4 regions of the Buttiauxella sp. AC142 genome follow, and region 2 is predicted to be linked to each of the others. Evidence: predicted binding sites of a transcription regulator. Region 2 holds the regulator's gene; each other region holds the start of a gene.

Region 1 (7,631 bases), 1.9 Mb from region 2:
CATACCACTACTGCTGGTTGAGCCATTTGGATGAAGCATAGTGCCGCCATTATTGATATTGCTATTATCAACGCCTTTAGGCGCAAGGTTCTGATTCGCATCCGGTGCGACCTGGCCTGCTGACGCAGCGGCGTTTGCCTGGCCATTATTGTCACCGCTAGTATCTGCGGCCATTGCCAGACCACTGGCGACTGAAAGGGTTGCTGTCAGGAAAAGTGCGGTTAATTTTTTCATCATCATGCTCCTGTTCTGGTTGTTATTGCTGGATAACTTCTTCCAACAGTGCACTTGCTTTATTCTGAGCTTGCGCCATTTATCGACTAAATATGTCACCGATTAACATCACGTCAGAATACAATTTTGCTAAAGGACTACTTTTTAGTGTTAACAATTAAAAATTGTAGCGGTAAACCGGGGTTTTACCATTTTTTGACGCTTTTTAGGTCGTTTCCAGGAATATTCCGCCTGAAGTGTAAAAGCCCGTTTACACTTCATGCTTGAAGCGATAGATTGAAGGGATTGCAACTAAGCTAAATCTCAAGGCCATTCCCGGACATATCATGAATTATCAGAACGACGACTTACGCATCAAAGAAATCAACGAACTGTTACCGCCAGTAGCGCTGCTCGAAAAATTCCCTGCCACAGAAAAAGCCGCCGCCACAGTTTCTGGCGCGCGCAAAGCGATTCATAAAATCCTGAAAGGAAATGACGATCGTCTGCTGGTGGTTATTGGCCCTTGCTCCATTCACGACGTTAAAGCGGCGAAAGAATATGGCGCACGCTTGCTTGAGTTGCGTGAAGAGCTGCAAGGTGAGTTAGAGATCGTTATGCGCGTTTACTTCGAAAAACCGCGCACCACGGTTGGCTGGAAAGGTTTGATCAACGATCCAGAAATGGATAACAGCTATAAAATCAACGATGGCCTGCGCATTGCTCGTAAGTTGTTGTTAGACATCAACGACTCCGGCCTGCCTGCTGCGGGTGAGTTTTTAGATATGATTACCCCGCAGTACCTGGCGGACTTGATGAGCTGGGGTGCTATCGGTGCACGTACTACAGAATCTCAGGTTCACCGTGAACTCGCCTCTGGCCTGTCTTGCCCGGTGGGTTTCAAAAATGGCACTGACGGCACCATGAAGGTTGCCATTGATGCGATCAATGCGGCTGGCGCGCCTCACAGCTTCCTGTCTGTGACCAAATGGGGTCACTCAGCTATCGTCACCACCAGTGGGAATGGCGATTGCCATATCATTCTGCGTGGCGGTAAAGAGCCAAATTACAGCGCTGCTCATGTTGCGCAGGTTAAGACTGACTTGCAAAAAGCAGGTCTGCCAGCGCAGGTGATGATCGATTTCAGCCATGCGAATAGCAGCAAGCAATTCAGGAAGCAGATTGAAGTTTGTGCCGATGTTTGCCAGCAAATTTCAGGCGGTGATAAAGCCGTTACCGGCGTGATGATTGAAAGTCACCTGGTAGAAGGCAATCAGAGCCTCGAGAGTGGCGAACCGCTGGTTTACGGCAAAAGCGTTACCGATGCGTGTATTGGCTGGGAAGATACTGAAACTGTTCTACGTCAGTTGGCTGATGCGGTTAAAGTCCGCCGCGGTTAATTAGCAGTACAGTTGCATAAAAAAAGGCGTGGTTTTCACCGCGCCTTTTTCACATCTGTTGCGAATTACTTCGCTTTACCCTGATTTGCTACCGCTGCGGCTTTTGCTGCGATTTCGTCAGCATTACCCAAATAGTAGCGTTTCAGAGGTTTGAAGTTCTCGTCAAACTCATATACCAATGGCACGCCAGTTGGGATATTCAGCTCAAGAATTTCTTCTTCGCTCAGGTTATCAAGGAATTTAACCAGTGCACGCAGGGAGTTACCGTGAGCGGCAACAATGACGCGCTCGCCGCTTTTCATGCGTGGCAGAATGGTTTCGTTCCAGTAAGGAATAACACGATCGATGGTCAGTGCCAGGCTTTCAGTCGTTGGCAGTTCTTTGTCGGTCAGACTTGCATAACGCGGGTCATGGCCTGGGAAACGTTCATCATCGCGAGTTAATTCTGGTGGAGTCACAGCAAAACCGCGACGCCATTGTTTAACTTGCTCGTCACCATATTTCTCTGCGGTTTCAGCTTTGTTCAGACCCTGCAACGCACCGTAGTGACGTTCGTTCAGCTTCCAGGACTTCTCAACTGGCAGCCAGGCTTGATCCAGTTCATCCAGAATGTTCCATAGGGTATGGATGGCACGTTTCAGCACCGAAGTGTAAGCAAAGTCGAAGGAGTAGCCTTCGTCTTTCAGCAGTTTACCTGCAGCTTTCGCTTCAGTTTGACCTTTCTCAGACAGATCAACGTCATACCAACCAGTGAAGCGGTTTTCGTTGTTCCACTGGCTTTCACCGTGACGAACCAGAACCAGCTTAGTAACAGCCATAGTTTACTCCTTAATAAGCCTGCGATTAATGATAACGATTATCATTATATTGCCGCAAAGGGGCCAGCGGCAATGCTAAACGTTTAACATAGCGAAAAAGAGTGTGGAGTGTAAGGTGGATGTGAACGGTTGTTATATTTTTGTCGCTAAATGGCGGGAAATCCAGCGATCTGAATAATAATCGCCCTCCGTGAAGGAGGGCGAAAAACTTAGAGTGGAGTAAATTCGTACTCTGTAATGCTCAGATATTCATCATCGGGCTGTAACCAGCAATCGGGCTGCGGCCATTCAGGGTGGTTTGGGCTATCTGGCAGGAACTCGCTTTCCAGTGCCAGGCCCTGGTATGCGCTGTAAGTACCTTGTTCCCGTGCAGGCGTGCCATCAAGGTAATTACCACTGTAAAATTGCAGCGCTGGTGCCGTGGTGTAGACCGTCATTTGCAGTTTATTGTCGCTCGACCAGACGTGTGCTGCGGGCAGGCTGGCATCGCCTTGCGCCTGTAGTAAGAAAGCATGATCGTAGCCTTTCACCAGTACCTGATCGTCATCACTCAAGAAATCATCAGCGATAGTTTTTGGTGTGCGGAAATCAAAGCTGGTGCCATCCACATCTTTAAGCCCGGCTTGCGGAATACCGCTGCTGTCGACGGGCAAATAGCTGTCAGCCAACAATTGCAGACGATGCTGGCGAATATCATTCTGCTGTCCATCAAGGTTGAAATACGCATGATTGGTCAGATTCACCGGGCACGGCTTGCTGGTTTTTGCCCGGAACTCAACAGTAATGCAGTTATCTTCGGTTAACGCATAACGCGCCGTAGCGCGTAACTCGCCTGGGAAGCCCTGGTCGCCATCGTGCGAATCAAGCGTGTATAGCACTTCATGCTCGTTCTGACGCACAATGCGCCAGCGGCGGGTATCAAACCCGTCCGGGCCACCATGCAACTGGTGTGCGCCCTGATTCGCAGTGACGTTTACGGTAACACCGTCACGCTCAAACTGGCTGTTAGCAATGCGGTTGGCATAACGTCCTACGGTTGCGCCCAGATAAGCCGACTGATTCAGATAATCTTCCGGCGTTTCGCAGCCGAGCAGCGTTTCACGCACGCTGCCATCTTTCATCGGTACGCGGCATGACAGCAAAGTTGCGCCCCAGTCCATCACGGTGACAACCAGCCCCGCGCTATTGCGCAGGGTGGAGATGCGGAAAGGTTGCCCGTCTGGTGCGAGCTGTGGAGTCTCTTTTAGCATTGGCCAGCGCCCTCCGAAGGTTTGCAAACGTAGAAGGTTTCTTTGATACCGGTTTTCGATTCGTACTGTTTTTCGACCGCTTGTTTAACCGCTGGAACCAAATCTTCCGGGATAAGCGCCACGATGCAACCGCCGAAGCCGCCACCCGTCATACGTACACCGCCTTTATCGCCGATAGTCGCTTTCACGATTTCAACCAGCGTATCGATTTGCGGTACGGTGATTTCAAAATCGTCGCGCATTGATACGTGAGATTCAGCCATCAGCACACCCATTCGCAGCAAGTCACCTTTTGCCAGCGCGTCAGCGGCTTCAACGGTACGGATGTTTTCAGTCAGGACATGGCGCACGCGTTTAGCCACAACCGGGTCAAGCTCATGAGCCACTTCATTGAATTTGGACAGTTGCACGTCACGCAGCGCCTTCTGGCTGAAGAAACGTGCGCCCGTTTCGCATTGCTCGCGGCGGGTGTTGTATTCGCTACCGACCAGCGTGCGTTTGAAATTACTGTTGATGATGACAACTGCCACGCCTTTTGGCATCGAAACAGCTTTGGTGCCCAGCGTGCGGCAGTCGATCAGTAATGCGTGATCTTTCTTGCCTAACGCTGAAATCAGCTGATCCATAATTCCACAGTTACAGCCGACGAACTGGTTCTCTGCTTCCTGGCCATTCAACGCAATTTGTGAACCATCAAGGGACAGATGATAAAGCTTCTGGAACACCGTACCGACCGCCACTTCCAGAGAGGCTGATGAACTCAAACCCGCGCCCTGGGGTACGTTGCCGCTGATCACTAAATCAGCGCCACCAAAGTTCTTGTCACGTTTTTGCAGATGCTTAACAACACCGCGCACGTAGTTAGACCATTGCTGTGTATCGTGGCTCAGAATGGGTTTATCCAGTGAAAATTCATCCACTTGATTGTCATAATCCGCAGCGATGACACGAACCATGCGGTCGTCACGTTTCGCGCAGCTGATTACTGTCTGGTAGTCGATTGCGCAAGGCAGCACGAAACCGTCGTTGTAATCGGTATGTTCGCCAATCAGGTTTACGCGCCCCGGAGCCTGAATGGTGTGGGTCGCCGGATAGCCAAATTTCTCGGCAAAGATGTGTTGGGTATTATCTTTCAGACTCATTTTTTATTCTCCGGATTGGCGAAAGTGGATATCGGACACTGCACGCAAGCGTTCTGCGGCTTGCTCTGCGGTTAAATCACGTTGAGTTTCAGCCAGCATTTCATAACCGACCATAAATTTACGCACCGTCGCACTTCGCAGCAATGGAGGATAGAAGTGGGCATGCAGTTGCCAGTGACTGTTTTCTTCACCAGTAAACGGTGCGCCGTGCCAGCCCATAGAATAGGGGAATGAGCACTGGAACAGGTTGTCATAACGGCTGGTCAGATTTTTCAGCGCGACGGCTAAATCACTGCTTTGTTCTGCCGTTAAATCGGTGATGCGCAGGATATGCGTTTTTGGTAGCAGCAGCGTTTCGAACGGCCAGGCCGCCCAGTAAGGCACCACCGCAATCCAGTGTTCGGTTTCAACAACCGTGCGGCTGCCATCTTTAAGCTCGCGCTGTGCGTAATCGACCAGCATTGGCGAGCCATTTTCAGCAAAGTATTCGCGCTGCAATACATCTTCACGCGCCACTTCATTGGGCAGGAAACTATTTGCCCAAACCTGGCCGTGCGGATGCGGGTTGGAACAACCCATCGCCGCGCCTTTATTTTCAAAAACCTGCACCCACGGGTAGGTTTGGCCTAAGTCCGCAGTCTGTTCTTGCCAGGTTTTCACCACTTCTTCCAACGCGGCGACAGAAAGCTGCGGCAGCGTTTTACTGTGGTCGGGTGAAAAACAGATAACCCGGCTGGTACCGCGTGCGCTTTCACAACGTAACAGAGGATCGCTGCTTTCAGGTGCATCCGGGGTGTCTGTCATCAGCGCGGCAAAGTCGTTAGTAAAAACAAACGTGCCGGTATATTGCGGATTTTTATCGCCCGTTACGCGCGTATTACCAGGACACAAGAAACAATCCGGATCGTGCGTCGGTAAGGTTTCTTGGGACGGTGTTTCCTGCGCCCCTTGCCATGGGCGTTTAGCCCGATGCGGGGAAACCAGGATCCATTGTCCGGTCAATGGGTTGTAACGACGATGTGGATGATCCACCGGGTTAAACTGCTCCATCACATTTCCTTAGTCTGGATAACCTTGAGGATGGCGAGATTGCCAGCGCCAGGTATCATCTGCCATTTCTTGCAGAGTCCGGCTGACACGCCAGTTAAGTTCTTGGTCGGCTTTGGTGGCATCTGCCCAATAAGCGGGGAGATCGCCTTCACGGCGCGGGGCGAAGTGATAATTCACCGGCTTGCCGCAAGCGGTACTGAAAGCGTTGATCACATCCAGCACGCTGCTACCAACGCCTGCACCGAGGTTATAGATATGCACGCCAGGCTTGCCTTGTAGCGTTTGCATAGCAGCAACGTGACCGTCGGCTAAATCCATCACATGAATATAGTCGCGGACACCTGTGCCATCTTCGGTTGGGTAATCATTACCAAACACCGCCAGCGAATCGCGACGCCCGACGGCAACCTGCGCGATATACGGCATCAGGTTGTTTGGAATACCTTGCGGATCTTCGCCCATATCTCCTGACGGATGCGCGCCGACCGGGTTGAAGTAACGCAGTAAAGCCACGCTCCAGCTTGGCTGGGCTTTTTGTAAATCAGCCAGAATCTGTTCAACCATCAGCTTGCTACGACCATATGGACTTGCAGGCGTACCGGTCGGGAAGCTTTCAACGTAAGGGATTTGTGGCTGATCGCCATAAACGGTGGCGGAAGAGCTGAAGATGAAGTTGGTGACGTTGGCGGCACGCATCGCAGAAATCAGGCGCAAAGTACCGGTGACGTTGTTGTCGTAATATTCCAGCGGCTTGTTAACCGACTCGCCTACGGCTTTAAGCCCGGCAAAATGGATAACAGCATCAATTTGATGATCGTGGAAAATTTCAGCCAGTAAGGCTTCATCACGAATATCGCCGTCAATAAACAGCGGGTGTTTCCCGCCAAGACGTTCAATCACCGGCAGCACGCTGCGTTTACTGTTGCAGAGGTTATCCAGAATGACGACATCGTGGCCATTTTGCAGCAGTTGCACACAAGTGTGACTGCCAATGTAACCGCTACCACCTGTTACCAACACTCTCATTTTTCGCTCCATTGCGCGTATGGTATGTAATAAACATAGCATAACAGAGATGCGAAAAGTGTGACACGGGCTAAATTAGTGGAATCGTTTACACTAATGTTTCAGACGCACTCAAAAGCCAGAAAAGTGATTATAAAACAAATAGGTGTCGTAGGGATGTTGCGGGTTGTCTGAAAGTAGGGTGGATAAAATCCACCCTACCGATGAAGTGTTTAACGCGCGGCAGCTAAATATTCAAACTGGTAACGATAAGCGTCGCCGTCTGCCACGAACGTTAACCGTCTGGTGATGCATTCCGGTGCGTCTTCCGCATGATGAGAAACAAACAGCAACTGGGTTTCTCCTTCGCCAATCAAGATATCAATGAAACGGCGCACCAGCTGACGATTCAGTGGATCAAGCCCTTGCAGTGGTTCATCGAGAATCAGCAGTGTTGGGTGTTTCACCAGTGCACGCGCAATCAATGCAAGACGCTGTTGGCCCCATGAAAGACTGTGGAAGGGCGCATCTGCAATCGCGTTGTCCATGCCGAGCATGTTCAGCCATTCACGGGCAAGTTTTTGTTGGCGATCGGAAACTGCCTGATAGATGCCAATCGAATCAAAATAGCCTGAAAGCACCACGTTTCGCACCGTTGTACTGACGCGGTAATCCAGATGAAAATTACTGCTGACGTAGCCAATATGCTTTTTGATATCCCAGATGGTTTCGCCGCTGCCACGACGACGACCA
Region 2 (7,631 bases):
AAGATTGTGCCTTTAGCGGCTGGGGAGTCTTTTCTCCAGCCGCTTTTTTATGGCTTCCGCCGACCCTTCCCAATCCCCTTATTTATTCAACAAAAGGTTGTTTCCGACGCTTGCTTATAAGATCATGGGCGGATAACTAAAGTTTTTGCACAGAGGAACCCGCGATGAGTGAGGCCGAAGCCCGCCCAACTAACTTTATTCGCCAGATTATTGATGAAGATTTGGCCAATGGTAAGCACACCAGCATTTGCACCCGTTTCCCGCCAGAGCCAAACGGCTATCTGCACATCGGCCATGCAAAATCCATCTGCCTGAATTTTGGTATCGCGCAAGATTATCAAGGCCAGTGCAACCTGCGTTTCGATGACACCAACCCGGTAAAAGAAGACATCGAATACGTTGATTCCATTAAGCACGATGTTGAATGGCTCGGTTTCCAGTGGTCCGGCAACATCCGTTATTCCTCTGATTATTTCGACCAGCTGTTTAACTACGCGGTTGAGCTTATCAATAAAGGTCTGGCGTATGTCGATGAACTGACTCCGGAACAAATCCGTGAATATCGCGGCTCATTGACCTCTCCTGGCAAAAACAGCCCATATCGCGACCGCACCGTTGAAGAAAACCTCGCGCTGTTTGAGAAAATGCGTAACGGTGAGTTTGCTGAAGGGACTGCGTGCCTGCGTGCGAAAATCGACATGGCTTCGCCGTTTATCGTCATGCGCGATCCGGTTATTTACCGTATCAAGTTTGCCGACCACCACCAGACCGGCAGCAAGTGGTGCATCTACCCGATGTACGACTTCACCCACTGCATTTCCGATGCGCTGGAAGGCATTACGCACTCCCTGTGTACGCTGGAATTCCAGGACAACCGTCGCCTGTACGACTGGGTGTTGGATAACATCACTATTCCTGCGCACCCGCGTCAGTACGAGTTCTCACGCCTGAATCTCGAATACTCCATCATGTCCAAGCGCAAGCTGAACCTGCTGGTGACTGAGAAGGTTGTAGAGGGTTGGGATGACCCACGTATGCCGACCATCTCTGGTCTGCGTCGTCGTGGTTACACTGCCGCTTCTATTCGTGAATTCTGTAAGCGCATTGGTGTGACCAAGCAAGACAACACCGTTGAAATGGCTGCCCTGGAATCTTGTATCCGTGACGACCTGAACGAGAACGCGCCGCGTGCGATGGCGGTTCTGGATCCGGTAAAAGTTATCATTGAAAACTTCCCGCAGGGCGAAGTTGAAATGGTCACGATGCCTAACCATCCTAACAAACCAGAGATGGGTAGCCGTCAGGTGCCGTTTAGCCGTGAAATCTACATCGACCGCGCTGACTTCCGTGAAGAAGCCAACAAACAGTACAAGCGTCTGGTGCTGGGCAAAGAAGTTCGTCTGCGTAATGCATATGTGATTAAAGCCGATCGTGTTGAGAAAGATGAAGCAGGGAACATCACCGTGCTGCATTGCTCCTACGATCCGGACACATTAAGCAAAGACCCTGCTGATGGACGTAAAGTGAAAGGTGTAATTCATTGGGTCAGTGCTGAACATGCATTGCCGGTTGAAATCCGTCTTTACGACCGTTTGTTCAGCGTGGCGAACCCTGGGGCTGCTGAAGATTTCTTGGCCACAATTAACCCGGAATCTCTGGTCATCAAGCAAGGTTTTGTCGAGCCAAGCCTGAAAAATGCCGAAATCAGCAAAGCGTATCAGTTCGAGCGCGAAGGTTATTTCTGCCTGGATAGCCGTTATACAACAGCTGAAAAACTGGTGTTTAACCGTACCGTCGGGCTGCGTGATACCTGGGCCAAAATGGGCGAATAACCCTAAGGTTACATGGTCAATGTATGACAAAAACGCCGCAAATCGCGGCGTTTTTTTTTCGCTTTAGAATCATCTGGTTAAACATTTCTTCACATTCGCGTTGCGAATTAATGTTATTTGCGCTCCTCACTGCAAAATTTTCACGGTCAATATCGGAACATTAATAATTCTTTGTTTAATTATGTGAGCGCTCTCATGTAGAGTTTTGTATGTTAATAATTTCAATTATCCAGATAAAACTCTTGAGTCGTCATTTGTTACAAATACTCATAAATTATGTGCTCTCTGTCATAATATCGGAATGAACTCTTACAAAGTCGTTGATAATTCGCGTCGCGAAAAATAGTCTTAAGGAAGCAGTAATGCGGGCAAATATTCATAACCGCTTTAGCCGTTAGGCATTTTTACTTTTTTCGCTACATGACGTCTTTTAACGTCCAGCGATTATTTATTCGTCAAAGAGGAATTTTCTATGCGTACGTTTAGTGGCAAACGTAGTGCGCTGGCGCTTGCAATCGCAGGTGTTACGGCTCTTTCAGGATTAGTGGTCATCCCTCAGGCAACGGCAGCAGGTTTTATTGATGATTCAACGCTGACCGGCGGCGTTTATTACTGGCAGCGTGAGCGTGACCGTAAAGACGTCACAACGGGTAAATACGAAACTAACCTTGCGCACTCCACATGGAACGCAAACCTGGACTTCCAGTCAGGTTATGCCGCAGACATGTTTGGTCTGGACGTTGCGGCCTTTACTGCTATCGAAATGGCAGAAAACGCTAACAGCGGTCACCCAAACGAAATCGCATTCTCCTCTTCTAACAAAGCTTATGACGAAGATTATTCCGGCGATAAGAGCGGCATCAGCCTCTATAAAGCAGCGGCTAAATTCAAATACGGCCCGGTATGGGCGCGTGGTGGTTACATTCAGCCAACCGGTCAAACTCTGTTAGCACCACACTGGAGCTTCATGCCTGGTACTTACCAGGGCGCAGAAGCTGGTGCAAACTTTGACTATGGCGATTCTGGTGCGTTGAGCTTCTCCTACATGTGGACCAACGAGTATAAAGCTCCGTGGCACCTGGAAATGGACAAGTTCTATCAGAACGATAAGAACACCAAAGTTGAATACTTACATTCACTTGGCGCGAAATATGACTTCAAAAATAACCTGATTCTTGAGGCCGCATTTGGCCAGGCTGAAGGTTATGTTGATCAGTATTTCACTAAGGCGAGCTACAAATTTGATATCGCGGGCAGCCCGTTAACCACCAGCTACCAGTTCTACGGCACGCGTGACAAAGTTTCTGACGGTAGTGTGAACGATCTGTACGACGGCACCGCATGGTTGCAGGCATTGACTCTCGGATACAGAGTCGGCCAGGTTGATTTGCGCCTTGAAGGAACCATGGTTAAGGCTGATGGCCAACAGGGCTACTTCCTACAGCGTATGACGCCAACCTACGCCTCTTCCAACGGTCGTCTTGATGTGTGGTGGGATAACCGCTCTGACTTCAACGCCAACGGTGAAAAAGCGGTATTTGCAGGCGCGATGTATGACCTGAGCAACTGGAATCTTGCGGGTTGGGCGGTGGGCGCTTCTTATGTTTACGCATGGGATGCCAAACCAAGCTCCAAACCAACCACAGACGGTTACTACGATGCGGATAACCGCCTGAAAGAATCTGCGTACAGCCTTGATGCGTTGTATACCGTTCAGGATGGCCGTGCGAAAGGCACTCTGTTCAAACTGCACTTCACTCAGTACGACAACCATTCCGACATCCCAAGCTGGGGCGGTGGTTACGGCAACATCTTCCAGGATGAGCGTGACGTGAAATTCATTGTTATCGCACCGTTCACCATCTTCTGATTCGAATCCGGGCGTGAAAACGCCCGGTTTTCTTAAGGATATCAAGCATGAAAAAAATCGTTCTGACAGTGGTGATGGCGTTAGGTTTGAGTGCGTGTGCGCAGCAACAACCTAAAACGGCTCCGGAAGATACGAAACTAAAACAAGCGTATAGCGCCTGTATTAACACCGCAGAAGGTAATCCGGATAAAATTCAGGCCTGCCAAAGCGTGTTGAATGTACTGGCTCAGGAAAAAGAGCATCAGGATTTCGCGAAGAAAGAAACGGTTCGTACCCTGGATTACCAGAACTGTATTCAGGCGACCCGCACGGGTAATGATCAGGCGGTAAAAGCTAAATGCGATAAAATCTGGCAAGAGATTCGCGCTAACAACAAATAATGGTAGTGCGTAAGCCATAAAAAAACCGGTGAGTGTCCTCACCGGTTTTTTTATGCATGGCTCCTGAATCAGAAGCCAGAATATACGGATTACCTTTCGCTGATTTCGTGTGCGTTTTCATCAGTACGGCAATCACCTTCAGCGCAGTGACCGTAAAGGTACAGGCTGTGGTTAGTCAGACGAATGCCATGACGTGTTGCGATTTCGCGCTGGCGGGCTTCGATTGAATCATCACTGAATTCAATAACCTTGCCGCAATCCAGACAGATCAGATGGTCATGGTGATGCTGCTGCGTCAGTTCGAATACGGATTTGCCGCCTTCGAAATTATGACGAGTCACAATGCCTGCATCATCAAACTGGTTGAGTACACGATATACGGTGGCGAGACCAATCTCTTCACCCATATCAATCAGACGTTTATAGAGGTCTTCCGCACTGACGTGGTGGTTCACCGGCCCCTGCAACACTTCAAGGATTTTTAATCGCGGAAGCGTGACTTTCAAGCCGGCTTTCTTTAATGCGGTATTATTGTCAGTCATGCGGAAATTGTCCTGTTGCTTAACGATTCGCTCGGACTCAGGGTGAGCGTTAAGATGAATGCGTCTCATTATAGAACTGCCACTTCTAAATGGGAACCGCAAGTATTATGCATAATCAAGCTAAAAAATGGCGGCTGAGTCGCGATTTGTTTGCCTTGCTAGCTTTTTGATCAGGAGGTCATTGTACAGGGACAAACTGAAAAGTTAAAAATTTGTAGCAATTATTTTAATCGATAATATCTATCAATGTGACGCAACCCGTTTAAAAGCTGCGTCACATCCAGAATCAGGCGTTGATGATATCAGCCAGGTTCAGCTCGTCAGAAACTTGCTTGACCCATTTCTGAACGCGTTCAGCCGTCAGTTCTGGTTGACGATCTTCATCGATAGCCAGACCGACAAAGTGATCGTCGTCAGCCAGGCCTTTAGAGGCTTCGAAATGGTAGCCCGCAGTTGGCCAGTGACCGACGATAGCTGCGCCGCGTGGCTCAATGATGTCGCGGATAGTACCTAACGCGTCACAGAAGTATTCTGCGTAATCTTCCTGGTCGCCACAGCCGAACAGAGCAACCAGTTTGCCATTGAAATCAACTTCTTCCAGCGTCGGGAAGAAATCATCCCAGTCGCATTGTGCTTCACCGTAATACCACGTTGGGATGCCGAGAAGCAGAATATCGAAGCCTTCCAGGTCTTCTTTGCTGCTCTTAGCAATGTCATGCACCTCAGCAACTTCTTTACCGAGCTGTTTTTGAATCATTTTCGCGATATTTTCGGTGTTACCAGTGTCGCTGCCGAAAAAAATGCCTACGATTGCCATGAGTAAAATAACCTCTTGATACTTAATGGTATGGTGGCTGCTATTTGGCCACAGATAGGGCAATCATAGCAGAACACTTCGTGGTGCGGAAACTGCTATCGCCCCGGTGTGCACAGACTGCAACATTGCATACCAGGACATAGCACTAAAACTAACTGAGATGCTGCTTCAGTTGTGCGAGTAGTATCTCTTCAATCAGCTCACTACGGCTGATATTGCGCGCTTCAGCCAGTTGGTTGAGAGCATCTACCGCATCGTTATTGAGCTTTAGCTCCACTCGCTTCAGGCCGCGTACTTTATCGCGCTTGAGTTGATTGCGTTTGTTGATACGCAATTGCTCATCACGCGTTAGCGGATTTGTTTTTGGTCGCCCCGGGCGACGCTCGTCCGCGAACAGATCTAATGTAGTACGGTCCGTTTGTTCTTTTGCCATGATTAGACTACTGACAGGGAATTCAGGTGGCACTGAGCGGGGTGCTCTGGCGCAATTTAGCGCGCAATCATACATCAGCATGGCTTGCGCGCCAACGCGTTAGCCGCAACTTGCGGCCAGTCGGTTTGTTTTTAATCAGTTTGCTGCGGATTCATCAATATAACGATGAATTGCGCGCAAAACAGCATCAGGTTTTTCGGCGTGAACCCAATGACCAGCACCGGCAACCACATGCGCACGGGCCTGTGGGAACTGCGAAAGCAGCTGTTCGCGGTGAGATTCGTCAACATAAGGAGATGCACCCCCGCGAATAAACAGCGCCGGTTCGTTCCAGGCAGGGATGTTTTTCCATCCGACAATATTCTCATATTGCTCCCACAGCACCGGCACATTGAATTTCCATTCGCCATCGGCAAAGGATTTCAGCAAAAACTGAATCACGCCCTCTTCATCAAGATGCTCGCGCATAATGACGGCGGCTTGCTGGCGAGTTTTAACGTCTGCCTCGGTAACTGCATTAATCGCTGCAAAAATCTCATCGTGGCGACGCACTTGATAATCCACCGGGGCGATATCAATCAGCACTAATTTATCAACACGTTCCGGGGCGATGGCGGTTAACGCCATTGCCACTTTCCCGCCCATAGAATGGCCGATAATAATGGCTTTCTTAATGCCATATTCATCAAGTGTTTCAACCACATCCTGCGCCATCGCAGAGTAGTTCATTTCTTCGCTACGCGGCGATAACCCATGATTGCGCAGATCAATCTGCAATAGCGAATGATCCTGTCCAAGGTCACGGGCCAGCACGCCGAGGTTATCAAGGCTACCAAAAAGACCGTGAATAAGGACGATGGGAGAATTACTAGTCAATTGTTGCGCAGTTTGCAGGCGAGCATTCAATTTCATGGCAAAGTTCTTTTTTTTTACTTCGTGAGGTTAGGGTATCATAACGGCATTCTGCCGCACTGCCGCAAATTTCCAGTTTAGTCTGACTTTGTGGGGTGACAAAAGCTTGGCGCTACCCGAGGTTGGGATTTGTCCTTATAATCCCAACAACTTGTATTCAGAAAAGATATCGCACTGGATTAAGATGAAAACAATTGAAGTTGATGACGAGCTCTATCGCTACATTGCCAGCCACACGCAGCACATTGGTGAAAGCGCGTCCGATATTTTACGGCGCATGTTGAAATTTACCGCCGGTCAAACTCCTGCTACACCTGCATCTACCGGCCAGACGGCGGCAACTGCTGCACCTGCCCCGGAAGCCAAACCTGTAAACAAAGCACGCGATCGTGTTCGTGCGGTGCGTGAATTGCTGCTGTCTGATGAATATGCGGAGCAAAAGAAAGCCGTTAACCGTTTCATGATGGTGCTTTCGACTCTGTATACCTTAGATGCTCATGCTTTTGGTGAAGCGACCGAGTCGCTTCACGGTCGCACCCGTGTCTACTTTGCAGGTAACGAGCAAACGCTGCTGCAAAACGGTAACCAGACCAAACCTAAGCATGTCCCAGGTACGCCATACTGGGTTATCACCAATACCAATACAGGCCGTAAATGCAGCATGATCGAACACATCATGCAATCAATGCAATTCCCGGCGGAATTGATTGAAAAGGTTTGCGGCACAATTTAACACCTCGCGTCAGAAGGAAAGGCCAATGGCTAACCACCCTCGTGCAGGACAACCGGCACAACAGAGCGATTTGATTAACGTAGCCCAACTGACGGCCCAGTATTACGTGCTG
Region 3 (7,631 bases), 160 kb from region 2:
GGCCTGACTCGTTATAGGTCGCGGCACCTGCGCCGTACATATAACCATTGTCACCACCCGTCGTCTGGGCATTGCCCGCACGCCAGTGGCGCTCGTCAAACAGGTTGTCTATACCCGCCGTCAGGCTCACATTCTTCGTCGCATCCCAGGTTCCGCTCAGGCCAACGATGCTGTAAGGGCTAACTTCGTTAGTTTCTGGGCCCGTTGCTGGCTGGCCTTTGTAGTTGTATTTCTTCGGCTGTTGTTTGCCGTACCACGTAAAGGTGGATTGCACAGAAACGTCCTGGCGAATCTGCCAGCTCAGCGTTGAGTTGAGCGTGTATTCCGGGATAACAGAAAGACGCTCGCCGGTTTCTTTGTTCTTACTTTCCAGCATATAGGTGACGTTGTTCGTCCAGCTTACCGTGGTGGAAACTGGAACGTTTAACGTTCCTTCAAGCCCTTCTACCAGTGCTTTAGGAATGTTTTCCCACTGGTAAATATCGGTCTTGGTTTTGCCGGAAGAGGTCTGGCCGATAGGAGCATAGCCCGCTTCGATTTTGTCTTTGTAATCGTTACGGAACCAGGTCACACCTGCGAGCCAGCCGTCTTTTTTGAACTCAAGGCCAATCTCTTTGTTAACGCTGGTTTCAGCCTTAAGGTCTTCGTTACCCATCATGTAACAGCCCACGCCAGTGCTGCTTGCGTAGCAACCCTGTCCCTTGCTGTACAGAATGTAGTTCGGGTTAGTTTGATACAGGCTCGGCGCTTTATACGCCTGGGCGATACCCATTTTCAGCGTGAAATAATCCCCTAAACCTTGCGACAGGTTGAGTGACGGACTCCAGTTGCTGCCAACAATGCTGTGGTGATCAAAACGCACGCCCGGCGTCAGCATGGTGCTGTCCGTCAGCTCCATATTGTCTTCGGCAAACAGCGAGAAGATTTCAGCCTGGGAATACGGGCTACGACCAGTGCTGGATGAACCTGGAACCGGCCCGCCCATGAAGGTCTGGTTGTTTGAAGACAAATCTTTCATCTTCTGCTGGTTCCATTCGGTGCCCAGCGTCAGGTTCTGATTCACGATAAAATCAATCGGGATATTCACATCGCTGTGCAGCAGCACGTCGCTCAAATCGATATCGCTGAATTGATCGCTGGAGAAAATCCCTTCGGTGCCACCGGCCAGGCCTTCTTGCATACGCGAGTTGCGCGTATGTTCGTACTGCACCCAGTTGCTGGTGGTCAGGCCGTTATCCCAACCGCCATTCCAGGTCAAAGAGTAGCTCTGGCGGTACAGACGGTTTGTCTCTTCGCCATAGTTATCTTTAACGATTTTGTTGGTGTTGGTGTTTTGGGTATCGCCGGAATACAGGTTGCCCTGGCGGCTGTAGCCCGCTTCCAGTTCCAAAGATTGCATCGGCGCAAAGTCCCAACGCACCACGCCGTTGATGTCTTTGTTAATCACACCCTCGCGCCCGGCGGGCAGCGTATCGGCGTAAATACCAGTACGTTCAGACTGGTGACCCTGGTTGATATCCCATGCATCGGCCTGGGTTTTATCGAGGTTGCCGTACAGGCGGAAGCTGAAATCCCCGCCCAGCGGGCCATTCAGACTAAAGTTGGTGCGCTTGGTGGAACCTTCGTCTTTGTGTTCCGGCGCATTCAGATAGGTGTTCCAGGAACCGTGCCATTCGTTGGTGCCTTTTTTGGTGATGATATTCACCACGCCGCCAGCCGCGCCGTTGCCGTAACGTGCGGCGGCTGGGCCACGAATAACTTCAATACGTTCAACCATTTCTGGCGGAACCCAGCTTGCATCACCGCGAGTATCACGCTCGCCACGCCAGCCCAGACGCACAGAGTTACGGCTGGTCACGGGTTTTCCATCAATAAGAATCAGCGTGTTTTCCGGGCCCATGCCGCGAATATCAATCTGGCGACCGTTGCCGCGCTGGCCGCTGGTGGAGTTACCCGTCAGGTTAACGCCCGGCATAGTACGAACGATTTCGGAAATATCACGCGCCGGTGGGCGCTTTTTGAGTTCTTCTGCTGTGATGGTCGAAACGCCTGGTGCCTGCAAATTTTGCTCGGCAGCGGTAACAACCAAAGTGTCTTCATGAGTGAGCGAGTCGTCGTTGCTGGGTGCCGCGGCTTGCGCCGTTGCCGGTGCCGCTTGATCTGCCGCAAAGGCAGGTTGGGCGACCCCGTAAATCCCCAGTTTGATCAGCATCGCGAGGGAATAGTTAATTTTATTATTCATTATGGCGGCCTGCTTTTCCGCTTCGCCCGGTGTCATTCCATTCCCATAGGGATCGGGCGCAGCATGGTTTTCACTTAGTCATACCGGGATCTGTCCAGCATTCGCCCTGAAATGAGGGAATCGTGCCTTCAAGTTCGGCAATTTATTGTTTTTGCACTCGGAAGCTGGTAGCTCAAAGCGCGGAAATACGCTATTGCAAATGAAAATAATTATCAATAGTATTATCAATATATTTCAGGTTTATTGATCGTTTGCATTGATTTCATAGGGTTGTGTTCAAGTGGCGAATTTACAGACAGGAAGTAAGAGCTGGTGGCAGGAAAAACAGGCGCAAGGGATCCCCGCCGTTACCTGTAAAAGTGACAATCAGTGTGAGGTGCGTTTTTTGTGGCGTGATCCGCAAGGCTGCGAGAAAACCTCACCGATAAAGCGAGTCTGGATTTACATCACCGGCGTGACCGACCATCACCAAAAATCTCGCCCGCAAACTCTTGAACGCGTGCCGGGGACGGATGTCTGGCAGTGGCAAACTCGCCTCGGCAGCACATGGCGCGGAAGTTATTGTTTTATCCCGTCGGTCTGCGAAGAGGATTTCCCCGCGCAAGCGTTCGAGGGTATCGAACCGGCGCGTATGGCGCTGCGTGAAGGCTGGCGCAAACTGCTGCCGCGAGCCATTGCCGATCCGCTGAACCCGGAAAGTTGGCTGGGCGGCCGCGGGCATCCGATGTCCGCACTCCATCTTCCTGACGCGCCACCGCAGCCTGGTTGGGATAAGCCCAACACGCCGCATTGCGCAGTGCAATGCATCACATGGGACAGCCTGCGTCTGAAAAATCAGCGCAAAGTGTGGATTTTTGCGACCGGTGACGCACAACCCGAAGAGCGCCCACTGGCGATTTTGCTCGACGGCCAATTCTGGGCCGAAAGCATGCCGGTGTGGCCTGCGCTTCAGGCACAAACTGACGCCGGAGCGCTGCCGCCTGCGGTTTACGTGCTGATTGATGTTATCGACAACAACACCCGCAGCAACGAACTGCCGTGCAATGCGCAGTTTTGGCAGGCGTTGCAGGAAGAGTTATTACCGCATCTGCGCACCCTCACTCGCTGGAATGAGACCCCCGAAACCACCGTGGTGGCTGGGCAAAGTTTTGGCGGGCTTTCCTCGCTTTATGCGGCACTTCACTGGCCGGAAGAATTTGGCTGCGTGTTGAGCCAATCCGGGTCGTACTGGTGGCCTAACCGAGGAAGCAACCCGCAGGGCGGGCAGTTAATACAGCGACTCGAAGGTGGGCTGGTCTGTGACAAACCGCTGCGAATTTACCTTGAGGCAGGGGTCAGAGAACCTCTTATCCATCAGGTTAATCAACGAATTTATCCCTTACTACAACAAACACAGCGAGCAGTTTTCTACCGTCAGGTTGACGGTGGACACGATGCGCTTTGCTGGCGGGGCGGGCTGATCAACGGCTTAGCCTGGCTCTGGAAAGCGTCTCTTTGACAGGAGTGGAATGAAGTATGGAATTCAGTAATCCCTTCGACTCGCCGCAGAGTCGTTTTTTCATCCTTGAAAATGCCGCGAGCCAGTTCAGCTTATGGCCTGAACACTGTGCCTTGCCCGATGGCTGGCAGGTAGTTTGTGAACCGGCATCGAACGAAGAGTGCAATCAGTGGCTGCTCGCTAACTGGACCCAATTACAACCGGCAAACTTTGCGAAAGCAGAGGTGAAAGGTGAGTGAATTAATCATGGCGCCGATACTCGCACCCACCGAAACCCTGCCGCTGGTGGCGGCGCAACCCGGCATCTGGATGGCCGATCAGCTTTCGCCCCAGGCCAACGCGTGGAGCGTTGCGCACTATATTGAATTAAACTGCGGAGACGAACTTAACGGTGAGCTTAATGAAGCGCTGCTGTGCAAGGCGATAGTGGCGGGCATGAGCGAGGCGGATACGCTGAAAATGCGTTTTAGTGAAGTGGACGGCGAGGCGCGTCAGTGGGTCGATCCTGATGCAACATTTACAGCCCCGTTTTGCCGTGATTTACGCGGCGTCGCTGAACCTGAAACGGCTGCCCTGGCACTGATGCGTGAGGATCTTGAGCAGGATTTGCGTATCAGCAGCGGTAAACCGCTTTATCATCATCAGCTCATGCGTATCAGCGAAACGCGCTGGTTCTGGTATCAACGTTTTCACCATTTGGTGGTTGATGGCTTCAGTTTCACCGCAATTACCCGCCGTATTGCCAATATTTACAGTGCGTATTGTCAAAATCAAAATCCTGAACCCAGCCCATTTACCCCGTTTAGTGATGTTGTTGCAGAATACGAGCATTACCGCAAAACCGACGTCAGAATGCGTGATGCGGCATTTTGGGCTGATAAAACTCGCCAGCTACCGCCGCCTGCCACGCTTTCGGCAAAACCACTCACAGATTTGGGCTCCTCCACCCAACTGATTCGCCAGTCGCTGAGTTTTGAGAGCGCAGATTTCCACCTGCTGATGGATAACGCCCGCCAGAAAAACCTGACGGCCGCCGATATGGCATTAGGGCTGGTGGCGCTGTGGCTCGGGCGTTTAAGCGGGCGGGCTGATTACTCCGCGGGCTTTATCTTTATGCGCCGCATGGGGTCTGCTGCTTTGTGTGCAACCGGGCCAGTGCTGAATGTGTTGCCGTTTGGTGTACGCATCGAACCCGATTTTACCCTGCCGGAATTCGCCGCAAACCTTGCTAAAGAACTCAAAAGCCTGCGTCGTTATCAGCGCTACGATGCTGAACAAATCCTGCGTGATTCAGGGAAAGTGACCAGCGGTGAGCCGTTGTATGGCCCGGTGCTGAACCTGAAAATGTTCGATTACCGCCTTGATTTCAACGGCATCGAAGGCATTACGCATCAATTGGCTTCCGGCCCGGTGCGTGATTTAGAAATTGCGCTGTATATCAGCGAACAGGGTGAGTTCTCCCTCGAACTGCTGGCAAATGCGCAGCGCTACGATGCTGCCACGTTGCAACAGCACATCGCCCGCTTGCCGCTTCTTTTACGCCAGTTTGCGGCCAGTCCCGCATTACGTTGTGTGGATGCGCAATTGCTGCACCCTTGCGAAATCGAACGGCTGGAAGGCATCAACGCGACGCAAACTCCGGTTCCGGTCACGACGTTAAGCCAGTTAATTGCTGAGCAGGCCGCAAGAACTCCCCATGCGCCCGCGCTGGCTGACGAAAACACTCAGTTCGACTATCGCCAGATGCGCGAACAGGTGCAGGCGCTGGCCGCAGAACTCATTTCACGCGGCGTGAAACCGGGGGATGTCGTGGCTGTCGCGCTACCGCGCTCGGTGTTTTTATCACTCGCATTGCAGGCGATTGTTGAAGTCGGGGCGGCCTGGCTGCCGCTTGATACCGGTTATCCCGACGATCGTTTGCAGATGATGCTTGAAGATGCCGCTCCGCGTCTACTGCTGACTTCTGACTCTCAATTACCGCGGTTTAGTGCCATAAATGGTCTGAAAACCTTCTGCTATCAAAGCATTATGGATACGGCTAATGTGCCGGAAATCCCTAATCTCTCACGCCCGGAACACACCGCGTATGTAATCTTCACATCCGGTTCGACAGGGCGACCAAAAGGGGTCATGGTCGGGCAGCAGGCTATCGTTAACCGTCTTTTGTGGATGCAAAATCACTATCCGCTCAATGGCGAGGACGTGGTTTTACAGAAAACGCCGTGCAGTTTTGACGTCTCCGTGTGGGAATTTTTCTGGCCGTATATCGTTGGCGCGCAACTGGTGATGGCTCCGCCAGAAGCGCATCGTGACCCGGAAGCGTTACAGCAACTTTTTGCCCGTTACAGCGTGACCACCACGCACTTTGTACCGTCAATGTTAGCGGCGTTTGTCGCGGCACTAACCAATGATGACGCGAGAGCAAAATGCGCCACTCTGCGCCGGGTGTTTTGTAGCGGGGAAGCGCTACCGGCCGAACTTTGCCGCCAGTGGGAACAACTCACTCACGCACCATTGCATAATCTGTATGGCCCAACCGAAGCCGCCGTTGATGTCAGCTGGTATCCGGCGTTTGGCGAAGAGCTGGCGCGGGTTTCAGGCAGCAGCGTGCCGATTGGCTGGCCGGTATGGAATACCGGATTACGCATTCTGGACTCAGCGATGCGCCCCGTACCTCCGGGGATCGCCGGCGATCTGTATCTCACCGGAATCCAGTTGGCGCAGGGTTATTTATCGCGCCCGGATCTCACCGCCAGCCGCTTTGTGGCCGATCCCTTTGAGGCAGGCGAACGTATGTATCGCACAGGTGATGTCGCGCGTTGGCTGGATGACGGGGCTGTGGAATATCTCGGGCGCAGTGACGATCAGCTGAAAATTCGCGGCCAGCGTATCGAACTGGGTGATATCGACCGGGCGATGCTGGCGCTGCCGGGCGTTGCTCAGGCGGTGACGCACGCTTGCGTGTTGAATAAAGATGCCGTCAGCGGCGGCGATGCCCGTCAACTGGTGGGGTATCTGGTGTCAGCCTCCGGCGAGGCTTTGGCTCTCGACACCCTGCGCGAACGCCTGGCTGCCGTGCTGCCTGCACACATGGTTCCGGTGGCGTTCATTCAACTGGATGATTTCCCCCTCAGCGCGAATGGCAAGCTGGACAGAAAAGCGCTGCCTTTGCCGGAACTGGCGCTACGCGGCAGCGGGCGTGCTCCTGAATCGAGTCTGGAAATCGCCATCGCCGACGCATTTTCACAGCTTTTAAACTGCGATATTCACTCGGTTAATGATGACTTCTTTGCCCTCGGCGGGCACTCGCTGCTGGCGATGCGCCTGGCGGCACAGTTACGCGAAAAACTCGCAAGGCCAGTCACGGTCGGGCAGGTGATGGTGGCGTCAACCGTCGGCCAGCTTGCGGAAATTCTGGGGCAGCTTCAGAGCGAAGAAGAAGCCAGCCGCGCGGGTTTTGATACGGTGCTGCCGTTGCGTAAAGGCAGTGGGCCGACGCTCTATTGCTTCCATCCAGCGTCGGGCTTTGCCTGGCAATTTAGCGTATTACAGCGTTATCTCGACCCGCGCTGGTCGATTACGGGCATTCAATCTCCGCGCCCGAATGGCCCGATGCAGCAAGCTGAAAACCTGGCGCAAGTTTGCGAAACGCACTTGCAAACCCTGCGCGAGCTTCAACCCCATGGCCCGTATTATCTGATGGGCTATTCGCTCGGCGGCACGCTGGCGCAAGGCATTGCGGCACGTCTCGAAGCGGCAGGGGAAGAAGTCGCGTTCCTCGGCCTGCTGGATACCTGGCCACCAGAAACCCAGAACTGGACGGAAAAGGCGGCAAACGAACTCGATCCGGCGGTGCTGGATGAAATCAACCGCGAACGTGAGGCTTTTGTC
Region 4 (7,631 bases), 650 kb from region 2:
CAGAAAAGCGTAACCTGGCCTTGCTGCAAGCTCGTCTGTCTCAAGACTTAGCTCGCGAGCAAATCCGCTACGCAGAAACCGGCCATATGCCAACCGTGGGTTTAACCGCTTCTACAGGCGTATCTGATACCACTTATAGTGGTTCTAAAACCACCACTAGCAGCCAGGCATATAACGACAGCAACATTGGCCAGAATAAAATCGGCCTGAACTTCTCGCTGCCACTGTATAGCGGCGGTTCGGTGACTTCCCAGGTGAAACAAGCGCAATACAACTTTGTTGGTGCGAGTGAGCAACTGGAAAGCGCACACCGTAGCGTGGTGCAAACGGTTCGTTCTTCGTTTAACAACGTGAACGCGTCTATCAGTACTATCAACGCTTACAAACAAGCGGTTGTCTCTGCCCAAAGCTCTTTAGATGCCTCTGAAGCTGGCTATTCCGTGGGTACGCGTACCATCGTTGATGTGTTGGATGCGACCACTACGCTGTATAACGCAAAACAACAGCTCTCCAGCGCTCGTTATAACTACCTGATCAACCAGCTGAACATCAAGGCCGCATTGGGTACGCTTAACGAACAGGACCTTGTTGCGTTGAACGGAACGCTGGGTAAACCAGTGCCAACAACAGCTGAAAGTGTTGCTCCAGAAACACCAGACCAGAATGCGCGCGCTGATGGTTATACTGCTGACACAGCAGCGACCACTGAGACTGCGACGCCTGCAAAAGCGACTCCAGCTTCAGCAACAAGCAAAAAATCAGCTAACCCATTCGCTAACTGATCATAGTTCTCGGGGGCATGACAACATGCCCCCATCACAACTTACGCACTCGAACGTAAGGCAAAGTAAAGATCTCCCTCCAAACGGCCGTCATCGCTTTAATTTCAACCATTCATCCCCTATTCTAAGCACCATAACCACTGGGCTCAGGACAGAATAATGAAACGGACAAAAATCATAAATCACGCATCGTTCCGCAAAAGCTGGAACGCACGCCATTTGACGCCGGTCGCACTGGCAGTTACCGCTGTGTTTATGCTTGCCGGTTGCGAACAAAATGACGAAACAGTCTCCATGTATCAAAACGCGGATGACTGCTCACAAGCCAATCCAGGCAAAAGTGCCGAATGTACAACCGCGTTTAATAACGCGCTGAAAGAAGCAGAACGCACTGCTCCTAAATATGCATCGCGCGAAGAATGTATCGCTGAGTTTGGCGAAGGCCAATGTCAGCAGGCTCCAGCTCAAGCGAGCATGGCGGGTGAGCAAGCTCAGGCACAGCCGCAGCAAAGCGGCAGTTTCTGGATGCCGTTAATGGCAGGTTATATGATGGGTCGCCTGATGGGCGGCGGTGCAGGCTTTGCACAGCAACCTCTGTTCACCTCCAAAAACCCGGCAAGTCCGGCTTACGGCAAATATGCTGATGCCAGCGGCAAGAGCTATGGTGCAGCAACGCCAGGCCGCACCGCGACCGTCCCTAAAACAGCGATGGCACCAAAACCTGCGACCACCAGCACAGTGACTCGTGGCGGTTTTGGTGACTCCGTAGCGAAACAATCGACGATGCAACGCAGCAGCAGCGCAACAGGTTCTTCTCGCTCCATGGGTGGCTAAGAAATTATGGAAAGAATTGCGATTACTGAGCGCCCGGACTGGCGCGAGAAAGCCACAGAATACGGTTTCAACTTCCACACCATGTATGGCGAGCCGTACTGGTGTGAAGACGCTTATTACCAGCTGACGCTTCCACAGGTTGAACGCCTGGAAGAAGTAACTGCTGAACTGCATCAAATGTGTCTGAAGGTTGTCGAAAAAGTCGTGAGTAGTGATGAGCTGCTGGCTAAATTCCGCATCCCTAAACACACCTGGGAGTTTGTGCGCCAGTCATGGCGTACCCAGCAGCCATCACTTTACTCGCGTCTTGATATCGCGTGGGATGGCGTGGGCGAACCTAAACTTCTGGAAAATAACGCCGATACGCCAACCTCTTTGTATGAAGCGGCATTCTTCCAGTGGATCTGGCTTGAAGATCAGGTTCAGGCTGGGAATCTCCCGGCGGGAAGCGATCAGTTCAACAGCCTGCAAGAAAAGCTGATCGAGCGTTTTGCTGAGTTAAAACAACAGCACGGCTTTAATCTGGTGCATTTTGCCTGCTGCCAGGACACCGTAGAAGATCGCGGCACCGTCCAGTATTTGCAAGACTGCGCAGCCGAAGCAGAAGTGGCGAGCGAATTCGTCTACATGGAAGACATCGGTTTAGGCGAGAAAGGCCAGTTCACGGATTTGCAGGATCAGGTTATCAGTAACCTGTTCAAGCTCTATCCGTGGGAATTCATGCTGCGTGAAATGTTCTCCACCAAACTCGAAGATGCTGGCGTTCGCTGGCTGGAACCTGCCTGGAAGAGCATTATCTCCAACAAAGCATTACTGCCAATGCTGTGGGAAATGTTCCCGGACCATCCCAACTTGCTGCCTGCTTATTTCGCCGAAGATAACTATCCACAGATGGATAAGTATGTCGTGAAGCCTATCTTCTCTCGCGAAGGTGCAAATGTGAAGATCATCGAAAACGGCGAAGAAATTGCCCGTGTCGATGGCCCATACGGCGAAGAAGGCATGATCGTCCAGCAGTTCTATCAGTTGCCTAAATTCGGCGATAGTTATGTGCTGATCGGAAGCTGGCTCATCAACGATCAACCGGCGGGGATCGGCATTCGTGAAGATCGAGAATTAATCACTCAGGATCTATCACGTTTCTATCCGCATGTGTTTGTAGAGTAATAAATTAAAGGCGCGAAATTCGCGCCTTTAGCTAACCGATCTGAACTGAAAGCATACTTAACGATCCCATCTCAATACCGTCTGTCGGCAGCGTAATCGGCTCTTTGCCATCCCACGCCCCCAGGACATACAACAACGGCAAGTAATGATCGGCTGTTGGGTTTGATAACGAGCCGCCTTCATGCTGGAGATAGTTCACCAACGGGTGTTCAGCGACTGGCCCAAGCCATGTGAGATTATCTTTCACGTACTGGTTAAACGACTCAGCCCAGGGATACGGCGTATTTTCACCGTGCCAGCGTGCAGTGCGCAGGTTATGAACCACGTTGCCACTGGCAATCAGCATAATGCCCTGATCGCGCAGCGTCGCCAGCTTGCGGCCTATTTCAAAATGCCATGCGGCTGGTTTCGTGCTGTCGATACTGAGCTGCACCATGGGAATATCAGCATTCGGGTACATCTTAATAAGCACGCCCCAGGAGCCATGGTCAAATCCCCAGGCTTCTTTATCCTGCATTACCGGAACAGGAGCCAGTAAGTCGACTAACTGCTGGGCAATCTCAGGCGAACCGGGTGCCGGATAATGAGTATCGTAGAGAGCCTGCGGGAAACCACCGAAATCATGGATGGTTTTTGGCGTTTCCATTGCCGTAACACCCGTGCCTTTAGTGAACCAGTGCGCAGATACCACCACAATTGCTTTCGGGCGCGGTAAGGTCTCTCCCAAATGGCGCCATGCCTGGGTATATTGGTTATCTTCCAGCACGTTCATTGGGCTACCGTGTCCGAGGAACAGCGCAGGCATTCGTTGAATTGTCATGGTGGTGTCCTTTAATCAGGTCATTCAGTTTATGAAAACTACAGTACGCGTTTTTGCGTTATGAAGAACTCAGATAAGCATGATGAAGATCTTCAGGAAATTTGAATGTAAGCGATGTGTAAAGCTTCTCAACTGGCTCTCGATTTTTATCACGTCGCCCATTAATATGAATGAGAATCATTATCAAAAGGAGTGGTAAATGTCAGTACCCTTGATCCTGACCCTATTAGCCGGGGGAGCCACTTTCATTGGCGCTTTTCTTGGCGTGCTTGGCCAGAAGCCATCAAACCGTGTGCTGGCATTTTCCCTCGGTTTTGCAGCCGGCATTATGCTGCTTATCTCGTTGATGGAGATGCTGCCTGCCGCGCTTCGCACCGAAGGAATGTCGCCTGTGTTGGGCTACGGTATGTTCATGGTGGGTCTGTTGGGCTATTTCGCCCTTGACCGCGCCCTGCCCCATGCACATCCGCAAGATTTAATGGACAGCAAACCGCAGCCTCGCAATTTGCGTCGCACGGCGCTGTTGCTGACACTCGGCATTAGTTTGCATAACTTCCCGGAAGGCGTTGCAACTTTCGTGACGGCCAGCAGCAATCTGGAATTAGGAATGGGGATAGCACTTGCCGTAGCGTTGCATAACATTCCTGAAGGTTTAGCCGTTGCAGGCCCGGTTTACGCGGCTACCGGCTCGAAACGAAAAGCTATTTTTTGGGCGGGGATTTCAGGACTTGCCGAAATCCTGGGTGGTGTGCTGGCCTGGTTGATTTTAGGCCCGATGGTTTCGCCGGTTCTTATGGCTGCCATTATGGCCGCCGTGGCAGGTATTATGGTTGCGCTGTCGGTGGATGAACTGATGCCGCTTGCTAAAGAAATAGACCCGCACAACAACCCGAGTTATGGCGTACTTTGCGGTATGGCAGTGATGGGGTTTAGCCTGACGTTATTGCAAACCAATGGGATTGGTTGAAAAAAAGCCCGGTGTAGAAACCGGGCTTTTTGCTTTTTAGCTTAACTTTCTTAGATAAATGTTAGCTGGCTTTGCGTTCATGAGCCTGACGGTATTCCACCAGGTCTTCAATCGTCACCACAGCCATGTTGTGCTCACGGGCAAAGGTGATGCACTCAGGTGCACGCGCCATAGTGCCGTCGTCGTTGGTCAGTTCGCACAGCACACCGGCAGGTTTGAAGCCAGCAAGCGTCACTAAATCGATAGTCGCTTCAGTGTGGCCACCGCGAGTTAACACGCCACCAGGCTGAGCACGCAGCGGGAATACGTGTCCCGGGCGGTTCAGGTCGCTTGGTTTTGCGCCATCAGCAATGGCGGCACGAACAGTGGTAATACGGTCTGCGGCAGAAACACCGGTAGTCACACCGGTTGCAGCTTCGATAGTCACAGTAAACCCGGTGCCATAGGCACTGGTGTTGTTCTCAACCATCATTGGCAATTCGAGTTGTTTACGGCGTTCTTCAGTCAGGCACAGGCAAACAATACCGCTACCGTGGCGAATGGTCAGAGCCATTTGCTCAACGGTCATGGTTTCCGCAGGGAAAATCATGTCGCCTTCGTTCTCGCGATCTTCATCGTCAAGAACCATAACCCCGCGGCCTTCACGTAGTGCTTCAAGAGCGTGTTCTACGCGCTGTGTAGGGGTGCCAAATGCAGAAAGGAGCGTCTGATTCATGGTAAAAAAACCTCATTAAAATTATGGTTACCAGAATCAGGGCAGTCTTAGGAGCTATAAAAATAACGTGAGCAGGCTTAAAAGCTTGAGCTTAGTCGTTACTCTCTCCCATCCGGACTATAACCGTCGGCTCCGGAATTACACCGGATCTGCTGACCTCCAGATTGCTCTGGAGCGCTCGCGGGCTTTCAGCGTTCGCTGATTTACCGCCGGTGGGGAGTTACACCCCGCCCTGAGAATAAGCAGACTTACTATAACGCCGATGATTTTCTCTGGCAACGCCAAACCTTAGAACATTTCGGGTTTCTAAGGAGGCTCGCAGGCATTACAATTAATGCTAATACCGTAAGACAATCCCGTAAGATTATGGAAGCCGCTATGATTGACCCGAAAAAAATTGAACAGATAGCTCGCCAGGTCCACGAGTCAATGCCGAAAGGGATTCGTGAATTCGGGGATGATGTCGAGAAGAAAGTTCGCCAGGTTTTACAGTCACAGTTAACGCGTCTGGACCTGGTTAGCCGTGAAGAATTTGATGTGCAGACGCAAGTGCTACTGCGCACTCGCGAAAAACTGGCATTACTGGAACAGCGTTTGAGCGAACTGGAAAGCCGTAGCGTTCAGGCTCCGGATGTCGCACCGCCAACAGAACCGCAGATGTAAAAAACGCCCCGGCTGGGGCGTTTTACTTTGCGTGGTAGAGACTCAATTTCGTGGCTTACGCCTCGTGGCTCTGAATCTTTTTAATGATGTTGGTGGTTGAACAACCATCTTCAAAGTTCAGCACCATCACCTCACCACCGTTAGCCCAGACTTCTTTACTCCCGGCGATATCATCCGGTTTGTAATCGCCACCTTTGACCAGCAAATCAGGCAACACTTCGCCGATTAAACGCTGCGGTGTGTCTTCTTCAAACAATACGACCCAATCCACGGCTTCCAACGCACCTAGCACGATCATACGTTGATCCTGCGGGTTCACTGGGCGAGTTTCGCCTTTCAGACGTCGGGTAGAAGCATCGCTGTTGACCGCAACAATCAGTCGGTCGCCAAGCTTGCGAGCATTTGCCAGATAAGAAACGTGACCCGCGTGAAGAATGTCAAACACGCCGTTGGTCATCACGACTTTCTCACCGCGTTTACGTGCATTCGCCACAGCGACTTTCAGCTCCGCTTCGGTCATTACACCAAAACCTGAATCGGCACGCCCACGCACTGCGTTTTCCAGCTCAATCGGGGAAACCGTAGAAGTCCCCAGTTTGCCAACGACTACGCCTGCTGCCGCATTTGCAAAGAAACACGCTTCTTCGAGTGAATTACCCGCGGCAAGCGTTGCCGCCAACACGCCAATCACGGTATCACCCGCACCGGTCACATCGTAAACTTCCTGGGCCTGAGTCGGCAGATGGAACGGCTTGATACCTGGCTGCAATAACGTCATACCGTGTTCAGAACGCGTGATCAGCAGAGCAGAAAGATCGTACTCAGCAATCAGCTTCATACCACGCTCCACCAGCTCTTCGTCGCTCTTACACTTGCCGACGACCGCTTCAAATTCAGAGAGATTTGGTGTCAGCAGCGTTGCGCCGCGATAACGATTGAAATCAGTTCCTTTCGGGTCAATCAGCACAGGAACGTTTGCCGCACGCGCAAGGCAAATCATTTGCTGCACGCTTGCTAATGCGCCTTTTGCGTAGTCAGAAAGCACCAGCGCACCAATGTGCGGCAGCGCCTGGCTGATACGTTCGTGCAGTGGCTCCGGGTCAACGCCCTCAAAACCCTCTTCGAAGTCGAGGCGAATCAGTTGCTGGTTGCGGGAAAGTACACGCAGTTTGGTGATTGTCGGATGAGTCGGCACAGAGACGAAATCGCATTTAACGTTGACACCCGCCAGCGTTTGGCTGAGCGCACGTGCTGCATCGTCGATGCCCGTCAGGCCCACCAGGCGCGAATTGGCCCCCAAAGAAGCAATGTTCATCGCCACGTTGGCTGCACCACCTGGACGTTCTTCAATGGTATCGACTTTCACGACCGGTACCGGCGCTTCCGGGGAAATGCGGCTTGTAGGGCCATACCAGTAGCGATCCAGCATCACATCACCAACTACCATGACGCCTGCACGGCTGTATTCGGGCAGCGTTACTTTCATTCCTGACTCTCCAGAGAGGGATAAAATTTTGTCGCGGATAATATCACAATTAATCTTATGCGCGTGTTTGCGGCTCACTGAGCCACGTGTGCCAGCTTCTCAGAACCTGTTCGCGTTCCTGAGTGAAAGTCTCCATGGCCACGTTTCCTGGTAGCTCCTGCAACGCAAGGTGGTGAAGCTCATCGCGTAGCGTGACA

The links. Region 2 encodes Fur, which represses iron uptake genes when iron is present. Its sites were predicted from a motif close to ATAATAATGAGAACNACTATCAA; they were not measured.
Region 1: gpmA (2,3-diphosphoglycerate-dependent phosphoglycerate mutase) is a predicted target of Fur. The motif match lies at 2,454-2,476, and genes of this name have one in related genera.
Region 3: fes (enterochelin esterase) is a predicted target of Fur. The motif match lies at 2,442-2,464, and genes of this name have one in related genera.
Region 4: zupT (zinc transporter ZupT) is a predicted target of Fur. The motif match lies at 3,768-3,790, and genes of this name have one in related genera.

Annotation. Positions count from the first base shown of each region.
Region 1 covers NZ_CEEDCH010000001.1:3,077,407-3,085,037, reverse strand. The annotation lists gene AC0IWZ_RS14350 (YbgS-like family protein) at 1-240, opposite strand, end outside; gene aroG (3-deoxy-7-phosphoheptulonate synthase AroG) at 561-1,613, shown strand; gene gpmA (2,3-diphosphoglycerate-dependent phosphoglycerate mutase) at 1,679-2,431, opposite strand; gene galM (galactose-1-epimerase) at 2,641-3,681, opposite strand; gene galK (galactokinase) at 3,675-4,823, opposite strand; gene galT (galactose-1-phosphate uridylyltransferase) at 4,827-5,873, opposite strand; gene galE (UDP-glucose 4-epimerase GalE) at 5,883-6,899, opposite strand; gene modF (molybdate ABC transporter ATP-binding protein ModF) at 7,112-7,631, opposite strand, start outside.
Region 2 covers NZ_CEEDCH010000001.1:1,142,781-1,150,411, forward strand. The annotation lists gene glnS (glutamine--tRNA ligase) at 165-1,832, shown strand; gene chiP (chitoporin ChiP) at 2,305-3,702, shown strand; gene chiQ (ChiQ/YbfN family lipoprotein) at 3,750-4,082, shown strand; gene fur (ferric iron uptake transcriptional regulator) at 4,172-4,624, opposite strand; gene fldA (flavodoxin FldA) at 4,911-5,441, opposite strand; gene ybfE (LexA regulated protein) at 5,593-5,874, opposite strand; gene ybfF (esterase) at 6,010-6,786, opposite strand; gene seqA (replication initiation negative regulator SeqA) at 6,971-7,519, shown strand; gene pgm (phosphoglucomutase (alpha-D-glucose-1,6-bisphosphate-dependent)) at 7,545-7,631, shown strand, end outside.
Region 3 covers NZ_CEEDCH010000001.1:985,875-993,505, forward strand. The annotation lists gene AC0IWZ_RS04430 (TonB-dependent siderophore receptor) at 1-2,242, opposite strand, end outside; gene fes (enterochelin esterase) at 2,523-3,740, shown strand; gene AC0IWZ_RS04440 (MbtH family protein) at 3,758-3,979, shown strand; gene AC0IWZ_RS04445 (amino acid adenylation domain-containing protein) at 3,987-7,631, shown strand, end outside.
Region 4 covers NZ_CEEDCH010000001.1:490,633-498,263, reverse strand. The annotation lists gene tolC (outer membrane channel protein TolC) at 1-782, shown strand, start outside; gene AC0IWZ_RS02260 (DUF1190 family protein) at 942-1,616, shown strand; gene AC0IWZ_RS02255 (glutathionylspermidine synthase family protein) at 1,623-2,783, shown strand; gene ygiD (4,5-DOPA-extradiol-dioxygenase) at 2,815-3,603, opposite strand; gene zupT (zinc transporter ZupT) at 3,803-4,570, shown strand; gene ribB (3,4-dihydroxy-2-butanone-4-phosphate synthase) at 4,632-5,285, opposite strand; FMN riboswitch at 5,382-5,529, opposite strand; gene ubiK (ubiquinone biosynthesis accessory factor UbiK) at 5,664-5,948, shown strand; gene hldE (bifunctional D-glycero-beta-D-manno-heptose-7-phosphate kinase/D-glycero-beta-D-manno-heptose 1-phosphate adenylyltransferase HldE) at 6,004-7,434, opposite strand; gene glnE (bifunctional [glutamate--ammonia ligase]-adenylyl-L-tyrosine phosphorylase/[glutamate--ammonia-ligase] adenylyltransferase) at 7,490-7,631, opposite strand, start outside.